DNA from 3 places in the Pseudomonas sp. S3_B08 genome. Region 3 is predicted to be linked to each of the others. Evidence: predicted binding sites of a transcription regulator. Region 3 holds the regulator's gene; each other region holds the start of a gene.
What was found. The regulator FliA, encoded in region 3, starts transcription of late flagellar genes. The targets are predictions, from matches to a motif close to CTAAAGTTTNNNNNNNNNNNGCCGNTAA.
Positions count from the first base shown of each region.

Region 1: a site for FliA is predicted at 3,025-3,052, ahead of AB4N73_RS23495 (methyl-accepting chemotaxis protein). Genes of this name have one in related genera too.
Region 2: a site for FliA is predicted at 3,984-4,011, ahead of AB4N73_RS17075 (methyl-accepting chemotaxis protein). Genes of this name have one in related genera too.

Region 1 covers NZ_CP162750.1:5,189,036-5,195,529, reverse strand. Annotated here, with positions in the region: gene hutC (histidine utilization repressor) at 1-360, opposite strand, end outside; gene AB4N73_RS23510 (formimidoylglutamate deiminase) at 507-1,871, shown strand; gene AB4N73_RS23505 (lipocalin family protein) at 1,993-2,562, opposite strand; gene AB4N73_RS23500 (hypothetical protein) at 2,592-2,846, opposite strand; gene AB4N73_RS23495 (methyl-accepting chemotaxis protein) at 3,128-5,020, shown strand; gene AB4N73_RS23490 (DUF924 family protein) at 5,128-5,730, opposite strand; gene AB4N73_RS23485 (class 1 fructose-bisphosphatase) at 5,734-6,494, opposite strand, start outside.
Region 2 covers NZ_CP162750.1:3,779,985-3,786,478, forward strand. Annotated here, with positions in the region: gene AB4N73_RS17055 (50S ribosomal protein L25/general stress protein Ctc) at 1-466, shown strand, start outside; gene pth (aminoacyl-tRNA hydrolase) at 638-1,222, shown strand; gene ychF (redox-regulated ATPase YchF) at 1,245-2,345, shown strand; gene AB4N73_RS17070 (MFS transporter) at 2,528-3,745, opposite strand; gene AB4N73_RS17075 (methyl-accepting chemotaxis protein) at 4,178-6,235, shown strand; tRNA gene AB4N73_RS17080 (tRNA-Met) at 6,351-6,427, shown strand.
Region 3 covers NZ_CP162750.1:582,991-589,484, forward strand. Annotated here, with positions in the region: gene flhA (flagellar biosynthesis protein FlhA) at 1-85, shown strand, start outside; gene flhF (flagellar biosynthesis protein FlhF) at 97-1,437, shown strand; gene fleN (flagellar synthesis regulator FleN) at 1,554-2,384, shown strand; gene fliA (RNA polymerase sigma factor FliA) at 2,381-3,121, shown strand; gene AB4N73_RS02760 (chemotaxis response regulator CheY) at 3,289-3,660, shown strand; gene AB4N73_RS02765 (protein phosphatase CheZ) at 3,679-4,467, shown strand; gene AB4N73_RS02770 (chemotaxis protein CheA) at 4,521-6,494, shown strand, end outside.

The DNA.
Region 1 (6,494 bases), 1.4 Mb from region 3:
GCGCATGTCCAGCGCCAGCGCGCGCTCGGAACCGGCGGCCTCTTCTTCGAGGGTGATGACCTGACAGGTGTGGCGATGCCCGCGCGAGGCGATTTCGTCGGCAATGTTGTGCACTTCGAACAGCGCGGACTGGCTCTTCGGTTCGGCGACAAACGTGCCCACGCCTTGCATGCGCACCAGCAGGCCGTCGGCGGTCATCTCGCGCAGGGCGCGGTTGATGGTCATGCGGCTGAAGCCGAGCTGGCTGACCAGCTCGCTTTCGGACGGCACGCGGTAGTGCGGCGGCCAGTTACCGCTGTCGATCTGCTGGGTGATCATCTGTTTGACGCGGGCGTACAAAGGCGCCGGACTGTCGCCCATGTTCGCGGCCAACGGAGAAACTGGAGGCGGAGTCGGCACGGTTGATCCCTGTTCATTGGATGAAAGTGACTAGCTTGCCGGAGTTTACCGGGCAGGCAAACGTCTGTATATGTATATACAAATAACACACGATGGGGTGCCGAACGATGTCCGCCTTCTTTGCCGAACGCGCACTGCTGCCTAACGGATGGGCCAACAATGTACGTCTCGAGGTCAGCGCCGATGGCCTGCTGACCCGAATCCAGGCCGATTCCAGCGCAGACGAAGCCGAGCGGCTGCGCGGGCCGTTGCTGCCGGGGATGCCCAATCTGCACTCCCACGCCTTCCAGCGTGCCATGGCTGGACTGGCCGAAGTGGCCGGCAACCCCAACGACAGTTTCTGGACCTGGCGCGATCTGATGTATCGCCTCGTCGGAAAAATCAACCCGGATCAGCTCGGCATCATCGCCCGTCAGCTGTACATCGAAATGCTCAAGGCCGGTTACACCTCGGTCGCCGAATTTCACTACGTGCACCACGACAGCAACGGCCAGCCGTATGCCGATCCTGCCGAACTGGCTTTGCGTATCAGCCAGGCCGCCAGCGAAAGCGGCATCGGTCTGACCCTGCTGCCAGTGCTCTACAGTCATTCCGGATTCGGCGGGCAGACGCCAAACGATGGCCAGCGTCGCTTTATCAACAGCACTGAAAACTATCTGAATCTGCAAGCGCGGTTGCAGCCATTACTGGCGCAGCAAAAGGCGCAATCGCTGGGCCTGTGTTTCCACTCGCTGCGGGCGGTGACGCCACAACAAATCAGCGAAGTGTTGGCGGTCAGTGACAAACAATGCCCGGTGCACATACACATCGCCGAACAGCAAAAGGAAGTCGACGATTGCCTGAGCTGGAGCGGTCGTCGTCCGCTGCAATGGCTGTACGAGAACACTGAAGTCGATCAGCGCTGGTGTCTGGTCCACGCAACCCACGCCAATCCGCAAGAAGTCACGCTGATGGCCAACAGTCGCGCGATCGCCGGGCTGTGCCTGACCACTGAAGCGAATCTGGGTGACGGAATTTTCCCGGCGGTGGATTTTCTTGCCCAGGGCGGGCGCATGGGCATTGGCTCCGACAGCCATGTGTCGCTGAGCGTGGTGGAAGAATTGCGCTGGCTGGAATATGGCCAGCGTCTGCGTGACCAGCGGCGCAATCGCTTGTATGGCGCGCAGCAGCCGATGGTCGGTCGCACCCTGTATGACGCGGCGCTGGACGGCGGTGCACAGGCACTGGGGCAGCCGATCGGCGCGCTGGAAGTGGGCAAGCGCGCGGACTGGATTGTCCTGGATGGCAGCGATCCGTATCTGGCGACGGCTGCGGGAGACGGGATTCTCAATCGCTGGTTGTTCGCCGGCGGCGATCGCCAAGTGCGCGATGTGCTGGTCAATGGTCAGTGGGTGGTGCGCGATGGACGGCATGCCGGCGAAGAGCAAAGCGCCCGAGCTTTCACCCAGGTCCTGCGTGATCTCTTGGGCTGACCCAAAACCAAACTGTGGGAGCGAGCCTGCTCGCGAAAGCGCTGTATCAGTCAACATTCATATCGACTGATACACCCTCTTCGCGAGCAGGCTCGCCCCCACATTTGATTTGTATAGCGGCTTAATTGGATGTCTTGGCCATCTGCCGATCCGACGCCCGCCAGATCAGGCGCGTGGTGTCGTAACCCTGCTGACGCGCCTTGCTCAGCAATTCTTCACGCACTACACCGTTGACGGTCGGTGTGCGTGACAGCAGCCACAAGTACTTGCGACTCGGATCGCCGACGATGGCGGTCTTGTAATCGTCGCTGACATACAACACCCAGTACTCGCCCTTCGCCACACCCGGCACCAGGCGCGAGAACCAGTTATCGAATTCGACCCAGAGCTTGTCGGTCTTGCCCGGCACTTGTGGATAAGCCGTGCCCTTGGCTTCTTCCCACTGCCACTCCGGAGTCAGGCAACGGTTGAGCACGCCGACATTACCGTCAGGCTTGAGGGTGTAATGGGCTTCGGATTGCGCGCAGTGGCGCTGGAAGTACATCGGCAAGCGTGCCAGTTCATACCAGGTGCCCTGATAACGCTTGAGATTGACGCTGTTGACGGTCTTGGGCGCCAACGGGTCGACGCCGGAAGTGGCGCAGCCAGCCAGTACCAGGCCAGCAAAAAGGATCAGCAATAACCGCTTCATTTTTTTCTCCGTGGGCGCGAAGCCCCGGTTTACTTCAGGCCTTGGCCGGAAAACATCAGCACTTTGTCACCGGCGTATTGCACGCTGATAAAGCTGTTCTTGTCGCCCCAGGTGCAGCTGGACATACCGAGCGCGCCCGAGCAATCGGTGGGCTTGCCGAGAAGGGTTTCCACTTCGGACTTGGCCATGCCGGCCGAGAGCTTGGAGTAGTTTTCCTGATTGACCTTGCTGCATGCGGCCAACAGCACGCAAAACGACAGCAGGGCGATAGATCGCAGCGACATGGTGAAACTCCTGGAACGAGGGGGGATGGCATGGTGCCAACCAGAAGCTTAGAAGAGAAAAGTGTCATCTGGTTCCGTGACCGAACGCCTATTTATCAGCCCGCCCGTCCGGCTTTTGTCGGTAAATCAAAAACTTTGTGAAGCCGTCGAGCATTTCGTCGACTTTCCCCACAAGCGCCTAATCTTTGGCGCGGCGCGGTCGAAATAAGAGCAGCGCAACGCTGCCGAATATGGCAAATTGCCGCCCTTTCCTGACCAGCCCCTTCGCGGTAGTTCATTCGATGACCAGAAACATGAAATTCAGCCACAAGATTTTGCTGGCTGCTGCCCTTGTGGTGGCCGTTGCGTTCGCCTGTTTCATCCTCTTCAACGACTATCGCCAGCGTCAGGCATTGAGCAGCAGCACCGAAGCGACCATGCAGGAACTGGGCAGCCTGACCACCAGCAACATCCAGACCTGGCTGGAAAGTCGCATTCAACTGCTGCAATCGCTGTCGCAGCAAGTCGCCGTCGACGGCAACGCGCCCGCCAGCCTCAAGCGCATCATCGACCTGCCCGCCTACACCGGCAATTTCCAGCTCAGCTATTTCGGTGGCGCTGACGGCGTGATGTTCTCGGTGCCGGCCGGCAACCGTGCGCCGGACTACGATCCACGCGCGCGCGGCTGGTACAAAGCGGCCAACAGCGCACAACAGACCATCGTCACCGAACCGTACATAGCCGCTTCGTCGGGCAAACTGGTCATCACCGTCGCCACCCCGGTGCAGCGTCAGGGCCAAATGCTCGGCGTCGCCGGTGCCGACATCGATCTGACCAGCGTCAGCGCGATCATCAACTCGCTGAACTTCGGCGGCCACGGTCATGCATTCATTGTCAGCGCCGAAGGGAAAATCCTGATTCATCCGGACAGCAAGCTGGTGCTCAAAACACTGGCCGAGGCTTATCCGAACGGTGCGCCCAAAGTCAGCCCGGGCCTGAAAGAAGTCGAGTTCGACGGCAAGACCCAGTTGATTTCCTTCACCCACGTCAACGGCGTGCCGTCGGCTGACTGGTACGTGGCGCTGGTGCTCGACAAAGACACCGCGTTCTCGATGCTCAGCGAATTCCGCACCTCGGCACTGATCGCCATGGTCATCGCCGTGTTGATCATCATCGGCCTGCTCGGCATGCTGATTCGCGTGCTGATGCAACCGCTGCTGACCATGGGCCGTGCGATGCATGACATCGCTGAAGGCGAAGGCGATCTGACCAAACGTCTGGTGATTCACGGCAACGATGAATTCGGCGCATTGGGTACGTCGTTCAACCGCTTCGTCGAACGCATTCATACGTCGATCCGCGAAGTGTCCTCGGCCACCGGCCAGGTCAACGAAGTCGCCCTGCGTGTGGTCGCTGCCTCGAACTCGTCGATGTACAACTCCGACCAGCAGGCCAGCCGCACCAACAGCGTCGCCGCCGCGATCAATCAGCTCGGCGCCGCCGCTCAGGAAATCGCCCAGAACGCCGCCCTCGCCTCGCAGCACTCCAGCGATGCGCGCAGCCTCGCGGTCGACGGCCAGCAGGTGGTGGATAAAACCATTTACGCCATGCAACAACTGTCGGCGAAGATCAGCGACTCCTGCGGCAACATCGAAACGCTGAACAGCAACACGGTGAACATCGGCCAGATTCTCGAAGTGATCACCAGCATTTCCCAGCAGACCAACCTGCTCGCACTCAACGCCGCCATTGAAGCCGCGCGTGCCGGTGAGGCCGGACGCGGCTTCGCCGTGGTCGCCGACGAGGTGCGCAACCTCGCGCACCGCACCCAGGATTCGGCGCAGCAAGTGCAGAAGATGATCGAAGAGCTGCAGGTCGGCGCACGCCAGGCGGTAACCATCATGACCGAGAGCCAGCGCGAGAGCGAAAGCAGCGTCGGCATCGCCAACCAGGCCGGCGAGCGTCTGGGCAGCGTGACCCAGCGCATCGGCGAAATCGACGGCATGAACCAGTCGGTGGCCACCGCGACTGAAGAGCAGACTGCTGTGGTCGAGTCGATCAATGTCGATATCAACGAGATCAACACGCTGAATCAGGAAGGCGTGGAGAACTTGCAGGCGACGTTGCGTGCGTGTTCGGATCTTGAACAGCAGGCGGCGCGGTTGAAGCATCTGGTCGGCAGCTTCAGGATCTAAGCTGCAGCCTCAGGCCTCTTCGCGAGCAGGCTCGCTCCCACAGTGGAATGCATTTCAATTGTGGGAGCGAGCCTGCTCGCGAAAGCGGCATAAGCCGCACTGAAGATTCAGAATCTTGAGCCGGGCCTGGACAGGAACTCCAATTCCTCAGACGTAGACTCCCGCCCCAACACCGCATTGCGATGCGGAAACCTTCCAAACCGGGCAATCACCTTCTGATGCCGCTCGGCGTAGTCCAGGTTATCGGCAAACACCGCCCGCTCCGACTCTGGCTGCTCAGCCACCAATTCAATAAATCTGGAAACGGCTTCGTTCTGCACCGCGAGGTTTTCGCAGTGTTCGAACACCAGATAAATGAACACACGCTGAATCGGCTTCAACTGCCGATCAAAATCTGCCGCAATGCCTTGCGCGACAAGTTTCTGTGCAAGCAGATCACCGAAAAAGGCTTTGGGAGTGTCGCGATAGATCATGCGCGGCAGCTGATCGAGCAACAGCACCACCGCCAGCCAGCCTTCGGGACATTGCGTCCACTCAGTCAATTCGCCGGCCAGGGCCTGATCGACAAAGACCCCGAAACGCGTCTGCGCTTCGAGGTCCTGGCTGTTTCGCTTGCCGAACCACAACTTGCCCTTTTCGGCCGCTACTTCGCTGGCTGATTCGGCGTGCCCGAACCACCAGTCGAGCAACGGCTGCCAGGGCGCGTGCATGGTTTATTCCTTGTGGTAGGCCGTGGCGCGGGCGACTTCTTCTTTCGAACCGAGGAACACTGCAACGCGCTGGTGCAGGCCTTCCGGCTGGATGTCGAGAATGCGCTGGTGACCGTCGGTGGACGCGCCGCCGGCTTGTTCGACAAGGAACGACATCGGGTTGGCTTCATACATCAGGCGCAGCTTGCCCGGTTTCGACGGCTCGCGGCTGTCGCGCGGGTACATGAACAGACCACCACGGGTCAGGATGCGGTGGACGTCAGCAACCATCGCCGCGACCCAGCGCATGTTGTAATTCTTCTTCAACGGACCTTCTTCACCGGCCAGCAGCTCGCCGACATAGCGCTGTACCGGGGCTTCCCAGTGGCGCTGGTTGGACATGTTGATGGCGAATTCCTGGGTGGTTTCCGGGATGGTGATGTCTTCATGAGTCAGTACGAAGCTGCCCATTTCGCGGTCCAGGGTGAAGCCTTTGACGCCGTCGCCCAGGGTCAGCACCAGCATGGTCTGCGGGCCGTAGATGGCGTAGCCGGCGGCCACTTGCTGGGTGCCTGGCTGCAGGAAGGCTTTTTCGTTCAGCGGCTCGTTCTGGCTCAGGTATTCGTTCGGGCAACGCAATACCGAGAAGATCGTGCCGACCGGGGCGTTGATGTCGATGTTCGACGAGCCGTCCAGTGGGTCGAACACCAGCAGGTACGCGCCTTTCGGGTATTTGCCCGGGATCTGGTAGGCGTTGTCCATTTCTTCGGACGCCATGCCGGCCA
Region 2 (6,494 bases), 2.8 Mb from region 3:
GGCCAAAGAAGTTGCCAAACTGCTCGAAAACGAAGCGGCTTACAGCCACATCATCGAGCTGAACGTTGGTGGCACCAAGCAGAACGTCATCATCAAGGCGCTGCAGCGTCACCCGGCCAAAGGCCACGTGATGCACGCTGACTTCGTACGCGTTGTTGCCGGCCAGAAACTGACCGCCATCGTGCCTGTACACTTTGTTGGCGAAGAAGCTCCAGTGAAGAAAGGCGGCGAAGTTTCGCACGTTGTTGCTGAAATCGAAGTGACCTGCCTGCCAAAAGATCTGCCTGAGTTCATCGAAGTCGATCTGTCGAAAGCAGAAATCGGCACCATCATTCACCTGTCGGACCTCAAAGCTCCTAAAGGTGTTGAGTTCGTTGCTCTGGCACACGGCGATGACAAGGCTGTTGCCAACGTCCACGCTCCACGTGTTGCTGCAGAACCTGCCGAAGAAGGCGAAGCAGAGTAATTCACTCTGTCATGCCGGAGTGAGCAAGTAACATCGCGGACTGGAACGTAGCGAGAAAGCGGGCGAGAACGCGGAGTTTACATCCATGGTAAATGAGCATTTTTCGTCCACTTTCGCCGCTTTCCCCGATCGCGGCGATGTTATCCACCACTCCAAGGAAGGGCCCCTATCGTGACTGCCATCAAACTGATCGTTGGCCTGGGAAATCCAGGCGCTGAATACGAACAGACCCGGCATAACGCAGGGGCCCTTTTTGTTGAGCGCATCGCCCACGCACAGAATGTGAATCTTGTGGCCGATCGCAAATATTTCGGCCTGACCGGGCGCTACTCGCATCAGGGTCAGGATGTTCGTCTGCTGATTCCCACCACCTACATGAACCGCAGCGGCCAGGCCGTGGCGGCACTCGCCGGTTTCTTCCGCATCAAGCCTGAAGAAATTCTCGTGGCGCATGACGAACTCGACTTGCCTCCGGGCGTTGCCAAGCTCAAGCAGGGCGGCGGCCATGGCGGTCACAACGGGTTGCGCGACATCATTGCGCAACTGGGCAATCAGAATACGTTCTACCGCCTGCGGCTTGGCATCGGCCACCCGGGCGTTGCCAGTATGGTTTCAAATTTCGTCCTGGGTCGTGCGCCACGCGCCGAACAGGAAAAACTCGATGCCAGCATCGACTTTGCCCTCGGCGTGCTGCCGGATATCCTCGCCGGGGAATGGAACCGCGCGATGAAAAACCTGCACAGCCAGAAGGCCTGACTTTTACCCGAGGGGAAACACCATGGGATTCAATTGCGGCATCGTCGGCCTGCCTAACGTCGGCAAGTCCACCCTGTTCAACGCCCTGACCAAATCCGGTATCGCGGCGGAGAACTTCCCCTTCTGCACCATCGAGCCGAACAGCGGCATCGTGCCGATGCCGGATCCGCGCCTGGAAGCGCTGGCGGCCATCGTCAATCCCAAGCGCATCCTGCCGACCACCATGGAATTCGTCGACATCGCCGGCCTCGTCGCCGGCGCCTCGAAAGGTGAAGGCCTGGGCAACAAGTTCCTGGCCAACATCCGCGAAACCGACGCTATCGCTCACGTGGTGCGCTGCTTCGAAGACGACAACGTGATCCACGTATCCAACAGCGTCGACCCGAAACGCGACATCGAAATCATCGACCTTGAACTGATCTTCGCCGACCTCGACAGCTGCGAGAAACAACTGCAGAAAGTCGCGCGCAACGCCAAGGGCGGTGACAAGGACGCCGTGGTTCAGAAGGCTCTGCTCGAGCAACTGATCGCGCACTTCACCGAAGCCAAACCGGCGCGCAGCCTGATGAAGAACATGAGCGCGGATGAGAAAGCCGTGATCAAGGGCTTCCACCTGCTGACCACCAAACCGGTCATGTACATCGCCAACGTTGCCGAAGACGGTTTCGAGAACAACCCGCACCTGGACGTGGTCAAGGCCATCGCCGAAGAAGAAGGCGCCATGGTCGTTCCGGTGTGCAACAAGATCGAAGCGGAAATCGCCGAGCTCGATGATGGCGAAGAGAAGGACATGTTCCTCGAGGCCCTGGGCCTGGAAGAGCCTGGCCTGAACCGCGTGATCCGCGCCGGTTACGAAATGCTGCACCTGCAGACCTACTTCACCGCCGGTGTCGAAGAAGTCCGCGCCTGGACCGTCAAGGTCGGTGCCACCGCACCACAGGCCGCCGGCGTGATCCACACCGACTTCGAAAAAGGCTTCATCCGTGCCGAAGTCATCGCCTACAACGACTTCATCCAGTACAAGGGCGAAGCCGGCGCCAAAGAAGCCGGCAAGTGGCGCCTGGAAGGCAAGGATTACATCGTCAAGGACGGCGACGTGATGCACTTCCGCTTCAACGTCTAAGCAACAGCCGCACAAGAAAAAGCCGCGTTTGATACGCGGCTTTTTTGTGCCTGAAATTCAGTGACTGAGTACATTTCCCTGTGGGAGAGAGCCTGCTCGCGAATGCGGCGTGTAAGCTAAGCATTCGTCAACTGACCCACCCATTCGCGAGCAGGCTCGCTCCCACAGTTCGATTCGTCTGTTCAGGCCTTTCTGGTACGCGGTAAAAAGACCGCCAACACACCAAACAACGGCAGGAATGAGCAAAGGAAATACACGTACTCAATCCCGTGCACATCCGCCAGATGCCCGAGCAGCGCTGCGCCAATCCCGCCGAAACCGAACATCAGTCCGAAGAAGATCCCGGCAATCATCCCGACATTGCCTGGCACCAGTTCCTGCGCGTACACCACGATCGCCGAGAATGCCGACGCCAGAATGAAGCCGATCACCACGCTGAGAATGCTGGTCCAGAACAGATCGACATGCGGCAGGATCAGGGTGAATGGCGCCACCCCCAGGATGGAAAACCAGATCACTGCCTTGCGCCCGATCTTGTCGCCGATAGGCCCGCCGAAGAACGTCCCAGCCGCCACTGCGCCCAAAAACAGGAACAAGTGCAATTGCGAACTCGCCACTGACAGGTCGAACTTCTCGATCAGGTAGAAGGTGAAATAACTGGTGAAACTGGCCATGTAAAAATACTTGGAGAACACCAGCAGCCCGAGCACCACCAGCGCACTGGTCACCCTGCCCTTCGACAAGCCGTGCGTCGCCGCCTGGCCGGCCTTGAGCTTGAACAGGTTCAGGTGATTGGCGTACCAGCGGCTGATGCGGTACAGCACGAACAGCGCAAACACCGCGAACAGACCGAACCACGCCACATTGCCCTGGCCGAAGGGAATGATGATCGCCGCCGCCAGCAATGGGCCGAACGCGGAGCCGGCATTGCCGCCGACCTGAAAGGTCGATTGCGCCAGACCAAACCGGCCGCCCGAGGCCAGCCGCGCAACACGCGAGGCTTCCGGGTGAAAGGTCGACGAGCCGATACCAATCAGCGCCGCCGCCAGCAGAATCAATGGGAAGCTGCCGACCACCGACATCATCAGAATGCCGATCAAGGTACACACCGTGCCCGCCGGTAACAGCCACGGTTTGGGGTGGCGATCAGTGTGATACCCGACCCACGGCTGCAACAGCGACGCGGTCAACTGAAAGGTCAAGGTGATCAGGCCGACCTGGGTAAACGTCAGGCCATAGCTGGCCTTGAGCATCGGGTAGATCGACGGCAGCACCGACTGGATCAGGTCATTGATCAGATGCGCCAGCGCCACCGCGCCGATGATGCGCATCACCAAGGGGCTGCTTTGCGGAGCAGCGGTCGCCGAGGCAGCGGGGGTCTGGACGTTGCTGATAGCCATGGAAAATTCCGGACAGCAGATGGGTGCCCGCAGGCAGGTGCGTCAATGTGCCATTTTTCGGTGCGCCAGCGCTATCCCCTTAGCCAGCTAACTAACCAACATTCCTATCTCGCGTAGGAGCTGCCGAAGGCTGCGATCTTTTGATCTTGCTTCTAAGCATCAAAGTCAAAAGATCGCAGCCTTCGGCAGCTCCTACAGGGGATCGCTGGTGGCGAAGGTGATAGCTCAACGCCATGGTCTGAATCTTGCCTTGCTTCTGCCCTTGAACACGATCGCCTTACAAAGGCGCTCGACAATGGGAAGTTTCGCTACAGAGCCGGCCTACAGAGCGGGCGAGGGTGAACTTTCGAGGCCTTTTAGAGGGCACGGGTCGTGAGCCAACAGCTCGCGATGCACGCCAATGGTGCGTGGTGTCCAGAGGAGTCATGAGGCATGCAGGCTTTCCTTTCACCGGGGATCAAATTGCTGGGGCGGTTTGGCTTCGCAGGTAAATTCCAATTGTTGTTTCTGCTGTTCATTCTGCCGCTGGCCGGCAGCCTGTTGATGATCGGCCATGACTATCGCGAGAAGCTCAATCTGATCTCGGGCGAACGTGCCGGCGTGCGTCAGCTGCTCGCGCTGGATGCGCTGGACAACCTGCTCGCCGCTCAACGCGACCGCGCCGCCCGCTGGCGCGCCACCGAGACCAATCGTCAGCCTACACCGGCCACCCTCGCCGCCATGGCCGCCTTCGACGGCGTGCAACCGGCAGTGCTGCAAGCCACCACAGAGCTGGGCAATGCCCTGAACCAGCAAGGCGCCGACGGCGCAATCCTCGAACGCTTTCAGGCGCTGCAAACCGCACTCAATGGCCTTGATTCGAAAAGCCTGAGCAGTGTCGGCTGGTGGCCGGACGGTTATGACCGCTTCACCAATGCCCTGGGCGCGCTGCAAGCCTTGCGCGAGCAGATCGTCATGGACAATCGCCTGACCCTCGCGCCGTGGCTGGAAACCTACCTGCTGACGCAGATTTCCACGCAGCACGCGCCGGACCTGATCGAGCGTGTCGGCCGTCTCGCCGCGGTCGGCCAGGCTTCGGTGGTCTCCGGGCAGTTCACCCTGCAGAGCCGCCTGCAGTTGCGCGACCTGCGCAGCCGCATTGGTGACGCCCGAGAGCAACTGGTGAAAACCGCCGGCCTGCTGGAGGCGCGTCTGCCAGCCGAGCTGCAAGCCTGGGCCGGCCAGTATCACGACAGCCTGAAACACCTCGACAGCGGCCTGAAAGTCCTCGACGACGGTGTGTTTGGCGGCAGCATCAACCTCAAGCCAGAGGACTTCGAACGCAGCCTCGACGCGCTGCTCACCGACCTCGCTTCCCTGCGCCAGCAATCCCTGGTCGCGCTGGATCAGCGGCTCGATGCGTATTACAGCTCGGCGATCCGCCAGTTCATTCTTGTCGCTGCTATCTTCGGTTGCTTGCTGTTGGCCGCGTTGTATCTGTTTGTCTGCCTGCAAGCCTCGATTCGCCGTAGCGCCAGCGGCATCACCTTGCTCGCCGAAGCCTTGCGCGACGGTAACCTGAGCCTGCAAGTGCCGGTGGTGGGGCGCGATGAGCTGGCAGCGATCAGCACCGCGCTCAACGTCGCTGTGGTGCAATTGCGCAGCAGCATGCTTGGCGTCGACCACGAGACCTCGCAGTTGAGCAACGCGGTACGCAGCCTCAACCAACACTCCAGCGGCGCCCTGAGCGAAGTCGAAGCGCAGCAATTGCAGATCAGCCAGATCGCCGCTGCCGCCACGCAATTGGCCGCCACCTCGCAAGGCGTCGCGCAGAGTTGCGAACAGGCCTCCGGCAGCGCCCAGCAAACCCGGCGCATCGCCGCCGACAGCAGCCGCGACAGCCAACGCACCACGGCGAGCATTCAGCAGCTCAATCAGCGCCTGAACGACACCGCCGCCGCGCTCGGCCGGGTCAGCGAGCAAGGCCAGCAGATTCAACTGGTCGTGGACACCATTCGCGGCGTCGCCGAGCAGACCAACCTGCTCGCGCTCAACGCCGCCATCGAGGCCGCCCGCGCCGGCGAACAGGGTCGCGGCTTTGCCGTGGTCGCCGACGAGGTGCGCAGCCTCTCGCAACGCACGCAATCGTCCACCGCGCAGATCGCCGGCACCGTCGACAGCCTGCGCGCCACGGTCAACGAAGCGGTGAGCCTGATGGAAGCCGCCTGTGGTCAGGCGCAATCGGATGCCGAAGCGGTCACCGGACTCGGCGAACGCCTGGGAGAAATCGCCAGCGCCGTACAGAGTGTCACCGACACCCTGGCGCAAATCGCCACAGCGGTTGAAGAACAGGCCAGCACTGCCGACGAAGTCAGCGGCAATATCCAGCAGGTCGATCAAGCGGCGGTGCGTTTGCTCGAAGGCGCACGCGCCGTAAACCTAGCGGCGGACACCTTGAGCCAGGGTAGCGAGGCCCTGAGCGCCAATACCGCCAGATTCCAACTGCGCTGACGCCCTCCCCGGCCCCGATTTTCGGGGCTGGAGGATAAGCAGTTGAAAACAGGAAGAAATATTTTCGATTTACGCTTGACGCTTTGCCATTTCAGGGGAATAATGCGCGCCACTTGGCTACATAGCTCAGTTGGTTAGAGCATAGCATTCATAATGCTGGGGTCCGGGGTTCAAGTCCCTGTGTAGCCACCAAGTACTAAAAACGGCTTACCGAAAGGTAGGCCGTTTTTTTATGCCTCGAGAAAAGTCCTTTTCCTCC
Region 3 (6,494 bases):
GCCAGGGCTGCATGTACTGGCCTACCAGGAAGTACCGGACAACAAGCAAGTGACCATCGTTGCGACAGTAGGGCCCAACGGCTGAGGTAGTGGTTTATGCAAGTTAAGCGTTTTTTCGCCGCCGATATGCGTCAGGCCATGAAGCTGGTTCGCGATGAACTGGGCGCTGATGCCGCCATCATCGGCAACCGCCGCATCGCCGGCGGCGTCGAGTTGACGGCGGCTCTGGATTACAAATTGTCGGCGCTGGCGCCACGGGTTCCGAACATGGAACTCGAAGACGAGCTGCGCAAGACCCAGTCGCGCATCGTCACCGCCCAGGCCGAGCTGAGCCTGCGTGGCGAAGCCGACGGCAACACCAATCAGCAGTTGTTCGCCGGGCTGCCGTTGACCGCAGGCCTGCCGCTGACTGCTGCCGAACCGTTGAGCGAGCCGACCTACGCCGCGCCGACGCGCCCGGCCGCAGCGCCTGCGCAGGCCTCGGCGGGTGTCGATCCGCGTGCACTGGATTCGATGCGTTTTGAATTGAACAGCCTGCGCGAGCTGATGGAAGTGCAGCTCGGCACCCTGGCCTGGAATCAGCTGCAAGGCAGCCGTCCGGCCCAGGCCAATCTGTATCGCCGTCTGCAGCGCATCGGCCTGTCCGGCCCGCTGTCGCGCGATCTGTTGGCGATGATCACCGATATCGAAGAACCCCGTCAGGCCTGGCGCATGCTGCTCGCGCACCTGGCGCGGATGATTGCCGTGCCGGAAGTCGAGCCGCTGGAAGAGGGCGGTGTGATTGCCATGGTCGGCCCCGCCGGCATGGGCAAGACCACCACGCTGGCCAAGCTCGCCGCGCGTTATGTGCTCAAGTACGGCGCGCAGAACGTTGCACTGGTGAGCATGGACAGCTTCCGCATCGGCGCGCAGGAACAATTGAAAACCCTCGGGCGCATCCTCAACGTGCCGGTAACGCACGTCGATCCGGGTCAATCGCTGGTGCAGGCATTGGATCCACTGCTACGCAAACGCGTGGTTTTGATCGATACTGCCGGGCTGCAAGCCAGTGATCCGGCGTTGCGCATGCAGCTTGAGAGCCTGGCCGGGCGTGGCATTCGCTCAAAAAATTATCTGGTCCTGGCAACCACCAGCCAGAAACAGGTTCTAACCGCCGCTTATCACAGTTACAAGCGTTGCGGGCTGGCCGGCTGCATCCTGACTAAACTGGATGAAACGGCCAGTCTCGGCGAAGTGTTGAGCCTGGCGATCAGTCATGAATTGCCGGTCGCGTACCTGACCGATGGCCCACGGATTCCGGATGATCTGCATCTGCCGCGTCGTCATCAATTGGTCAGCCGCGCCGTCAGCGTGCAAATGCAGGAAGAACCCAGCGAAGAAGCCATGGCTGACATGTTCGCTGATATCTATCACAGCCCGACCAAGCAGGTTGGCTGAGGTAATCATGAACAGTTTTTGTACCTACATCGATGGTCTGCCACGCATTGTTCCGATCAGGAACGCGCAGCCAGTAATGTGGCCTCCGTCTATGCAAGACAAGGTAAAGAAATAACATGGGCAGCATGCATCCCGTACAGGTGATCGCGGTGACCGGCGGCAAAGGTGGCGTCGGCAAGACTAACGTGTCAGTGAACTTGTCGCTGGCGCTGGCAGAGCTTGGCCGTCGGGTCATGCTGCTGGACGCCGACCTGGGCCTGGCGAACGTCGACGTTCTGCTGGGGCTGACACCCAAGCGCACACTGGCCGACGTTATCGAAGGCCGTTGCGAACTGCGCGACGTGCTGTTGCAAGGCCCGGGCGGGATTCGCATCGTGCCGGCGGCCTCCGGCACGCAGAGCATGGTGCACCTGAGCCCGGCGCAACATGCCGGCCTGATCCAGGCGTTCAGCGACATCGGCGACAATCTCGACGTGCTGGTGATCGACACCGCTGCGGGTATTGGTGACTCGGTAGTCAGTTTCGTTCGTGCCGCGCAAGAGGTGTTGCTGGTGGTCTGCGACGAGCCGACTTCGATCACCGACGCTTACGCGCTGATCAAGTTGCTCAACCGCGACTACGGCATGAACCGCTTCCGCGTGCTGGCCAACATGGCGCAGAGCCCGCAAGAAGGGCGCAACCTGTTCGCCAAGTTGACCAAGGTCACGGATCGCTTCCTCGACGTCGCCCTACAATACGTCGGCGCCGTGCCATACGACGAAAGCGTGCGCAAGGCAGTGCAGAAGCAGCGCGCCGTCTACGAAGCCTTTCCCCGTTCCAAGTGCGCACTGGCCTTCAAAGCCATCGCCCAGAAGGTCGATACCTGGCCGCTGCCCGCCAACCCGCGCGGGCATCTGGAATTTTTCGTCGAGCGTCTCGTGCAGCAAACCGCAGGGCCTGTGATATGACCGCCAGTGGCATGAATCTTTACAAAAAGTCGGCGCGTGACGCGCAATACGAATTGATCGAGCGTTACGCGCCACTGGTCAAGCGCATTGCCTATCACTTGCTGGCGCGCCTGCCGGCCAGCGTGCAGGTCGAAGACCTGATCCAGGCCGGGATGATCGGTTTGCTGGAAGTCTCGACCAAATACGACGCCAGCAAAGGCGCCAGTTTCGAAACGTACGCGGGCATTCGAATCCGCGGCGCGATGCTCGATGAAGTGCGCAAAGGGGATTGGGCGCCACGCTCGGTTCACCGTAATACCAGGATGGTCAGCGACGCGATTCGCTCGATTGAAGCTAAAACCGGCCGTGACGCTAAAGATCACGAGGTTGCGGCCGAACTCCAATTGAGTCTCGACGATTACTACGGGATTCTGAATGACACCTTGGGCAGTCGCCTGTTCAGTTTCGACGACCTGTTGCAGGACGGCGAACACGAAGGGCTGCACGAGGATGGCGCCAGTGCTCATATGGAGCCGTCACGCGATCTGGAAGATGAACGCTTTCAGGCGGCGCTGGCGGACGCGATTGCCAATTTGCCGGAGCGTGAGCGACTGGTGTTGGCGCTGTACTACGACGAAGAGCTGAACCTCAAGGAAATCGGTGAAGTCCTTGGCGTCAGTGAATCGCGGGTCAGCCAGTTACACAGCCAGTGCGCGGCCCGTCTGCGGGGGCGTTTGGGGGAGTGGCGAGCGCGCTGAAGGCAGTGTGGGGACACTGCGAAACGAGGCTGGTGCGGTGATGAACGGCGCCGGTCTCGATCCGTTGTGCTCCAGACAAACTTTAAGTGCTGCGCCGATTGATTGAAGTGGCGCGTCCAGGTGCTGGGCGCGTTTAAGACTGCTTGGAGGTCGAATTGAACAAAGACATGAAAATCCTCATCGTTGATGACTTCTCAACGATGCGGCGGATCATCAAGAACCTGCTGCGCGATCTTGGGTTCACCAACACCGTCGAGGCCGACGATGGCACCACTGCCATTCCGGTGCTCAACAGCGGCAGCATCGACTTTCTGGTAACGGACTGGAACATGCCGGGCATGACCGGTATCGACCTGCTGCGTCACGTGCGCGCCGATGAAAAACTCAAGCACCTCCCGGTGTTGATGGTGACTGCTGAAGCCAAGCGCGAGCAGATCATCGAGGCCGCTCAGGCCGGTGTGAACGGTTACGTAGTCAAACCTTTCACGGCTCAGGCGTTGAAAGACAAAATCGAGAAGATTTTCGAACGCATCGGCTGATGAATGCGCGGGGGAGCTATGGAGCATAACGAATCATCACAGGGCGATTTCGAATCGACCCTGAAAAAACACGCGGTCGAACTGGTCGAGAGCCTTGAAAAAGGCAAGTTCGGCGACGCGGTGCAACTGATCCATGAGCTCAATCAGACCCGTGACCGCGGCCTGTATCAGGAAGTGGGCAAGCTCACACGTGAACTGCACAGTGCGATCGTCAATTTCCAGATCGATCCGCACATGCCGCAGGCCGAGGAAGTGTCGCAAATCACCGACGCCACCGAACGCCTGGGCTATGTGGTCAAGCTGACGGAAGCCGCGGCCAACCGCACCATGGATCTGGTGGAAAGCGCCACCCCGGTGGTCAACAGTCTGGCTGATGAAGCGCAGACGTTGAGCGCCGATTGGGGCCGCTTCATGCGTCGCGAGGTCGGGGCTGAAGAGTTCCGTGAACTGGCGCGCCGGGTCGACGGTTTTCTGTCACGCAGCAGCACGGACAACCGTGCGGTGTCGAGCAACCTCAACGACATCCTGCTGGCTCAGGATTACCAGGACCTCACAGGTCAAGTGATCAAGCGTGTGACCCAACTGGTCACCGAAGTCGAAAGCAATCTGCTCAAACTCGTGCTCATGGCCAGTCAGGTCGACCGCTTTGCGGGCATCGAACATGACCGCGCCGCAATGCTTGCTGAAAAAGATCCACAAAAACATCTCTCGCAGGGTGAAGGTCCGCAGATTCATGCCGATAAACGAGAAGACGTTGTGTCCGGTCAGGACGATGTGGACGATTTGTTATCCAGCCTTGGATTCTAGAGTTTCGGAATTCGGGTTTTTTGGGTTTTTAGACCTGTAGGAGCACCCCATTAATGAGCTTCGGCGCCGATGAAGAGATCCTTCAGGATTTCCTGGTTGAGGCCGGCGAGATTCTTGAGCAACTGTCCGAACAACTGGTCGAGCTGGAAAGCCGTCCGGATGATGCAGATCTGCTCAATGCAATTTTTCGCGGTTTCCACACTGTAAAAGGGGGCGCCGGCTTCCTTCAGCTCAATGAGCTGGTGGAGTGCTGTCACATCGCCGAAAACGTGTTCGACATCCTGCGCAAGGGTGAGCGTCGCGTTGATGCAGAACTGATGGACGTTGTGCTCGAAGCACTGGACGCGGTGAACAGCATGTTCAGCGAAGTCCGTGAGCGTGCACCGATCACCGCTGCCACGCCGGAACTGCTGGCCGCGCTGGCGCGTCTGGCCGAACCGCAATCGGCGGATGAAGCCCCGGCTTCGCCGGTTGCCGAGATGATCGAAGAACTGGTCGTTGAAAGCGACTCCTCGGACGACATCACCGATAACGAATTCGAACAACTGCTGGACTCGCTGAATGCCGTCAAGGCCCAGGCTGAGGCTCCGGCCGCTGCTGTGGCGCCCGCGCCGGTTGCCGACACGGCGGCGAGCGATGAAATCACCGACGCCGAATTTGAATCGCTGCTCGATCAGCTGCACGGCAAGGGCCAGTTTGCTGTCGATGCGGTCGCTCCGGCGGCACCAGCAGCGCCGGCTGCTCCGGCCGCGCCTGCTGCGGGTGACAGCTCGGACATTACCGACGACGAATTCGAAGCCTTGCTCGATCAGTTGCATGGCAAGGGCAACTTCGCCGTTGACGCGCTGGAATCGGCCATCGCTTCGGCCCCGTCAGCACCTGCTGCACCGGCAGCCGCTGCGGCCGGCAGTGACCTGATCAGCGATCACGAATTCGAATCGCTGCTCGACGAACTGCACGGCAAAGGCAAGTTTGACGCCAGCGCTGCGACTGCCGGCTCCGTGTCGAGCGTCGCCACGCCAGCGGCGAAAGCTCCGGCTGCCGCTGCTGCGCCGAAGCCTGCCGCCAAGCCTGAACCGAAAGCCGAGGCGCCGAAACCGGCCGCCGCTGCTGCACCGGCTCCGGCCCGCGCGCCAGCTGCTGCCCCGGCAGAAAAGCCGGCCAGCGAAGCGGAAACCACCGTGCGCGTCGACACCGCGCGGCTCGACGAGATCATGAACATGGTCGGTGAGCTGGTGCTGGTGCGTAACCGTCTGGTGCGTCTGGGCCTCAACAGCGGCGACGAAGCCATGTCCAAGGCCGTGTCGAACCTCGACGTGGTCACCGCTGACCTGCAGACCGCCGTGATGAAAACGCGGATGCAGCCGATCAAGAAGGTCTTCGGGCGCTTCCCGCGTCTGGTTCGCGACCTCGCACGTCAGCTCAAGAAAGAGATCAACCTGGAACTGGTGGGCGAAGAAACCGACCTCGACAAAAACCTTGTCGAGGCTCTGGCCGACCCGCTGGTCCACTTGGTGCGCAACGCTGTCGACCACGGCATCGAGTCGCCGGAAGAACGCGAAGCATCGGGCAAGGCCCGTGGCGGTCGCGTGGTGCTGGCGGCCGAGCAGGAAGGCGACCATATCCTGCTGTCGATCTCCGACGACGGCAAAGGCATGGACCCGAACGTCCTGCGTTCGATCGCGGTAAAACGCGGTGTGATGGACAAGGACGCGGCCGATCGCTTGAGCGATACCGAGTGCTACAACCTGATCTTCGCCCCGGGTTTCTCGACCAAGACCGAGATCTCCGACGTGTCCGGCCGTGGTGTCGGCATGGACGTGGTGAAGACCAAGATTTCCCAGCTCAACGGTTCGATCAACATCTACTCGACCAAGGGCCAGGGTTCGAAGATCGTCATCAAGGTGCCGCTGACCCTGGCGATCATGCCGACGCTGATGGTCATGCTCGGCAATCAGGCGTTCGCGTTCCCGCTGGTCAACGTCAACGAAATCTTCCACCTCGACTTGTCGACCACCAACGTCGTC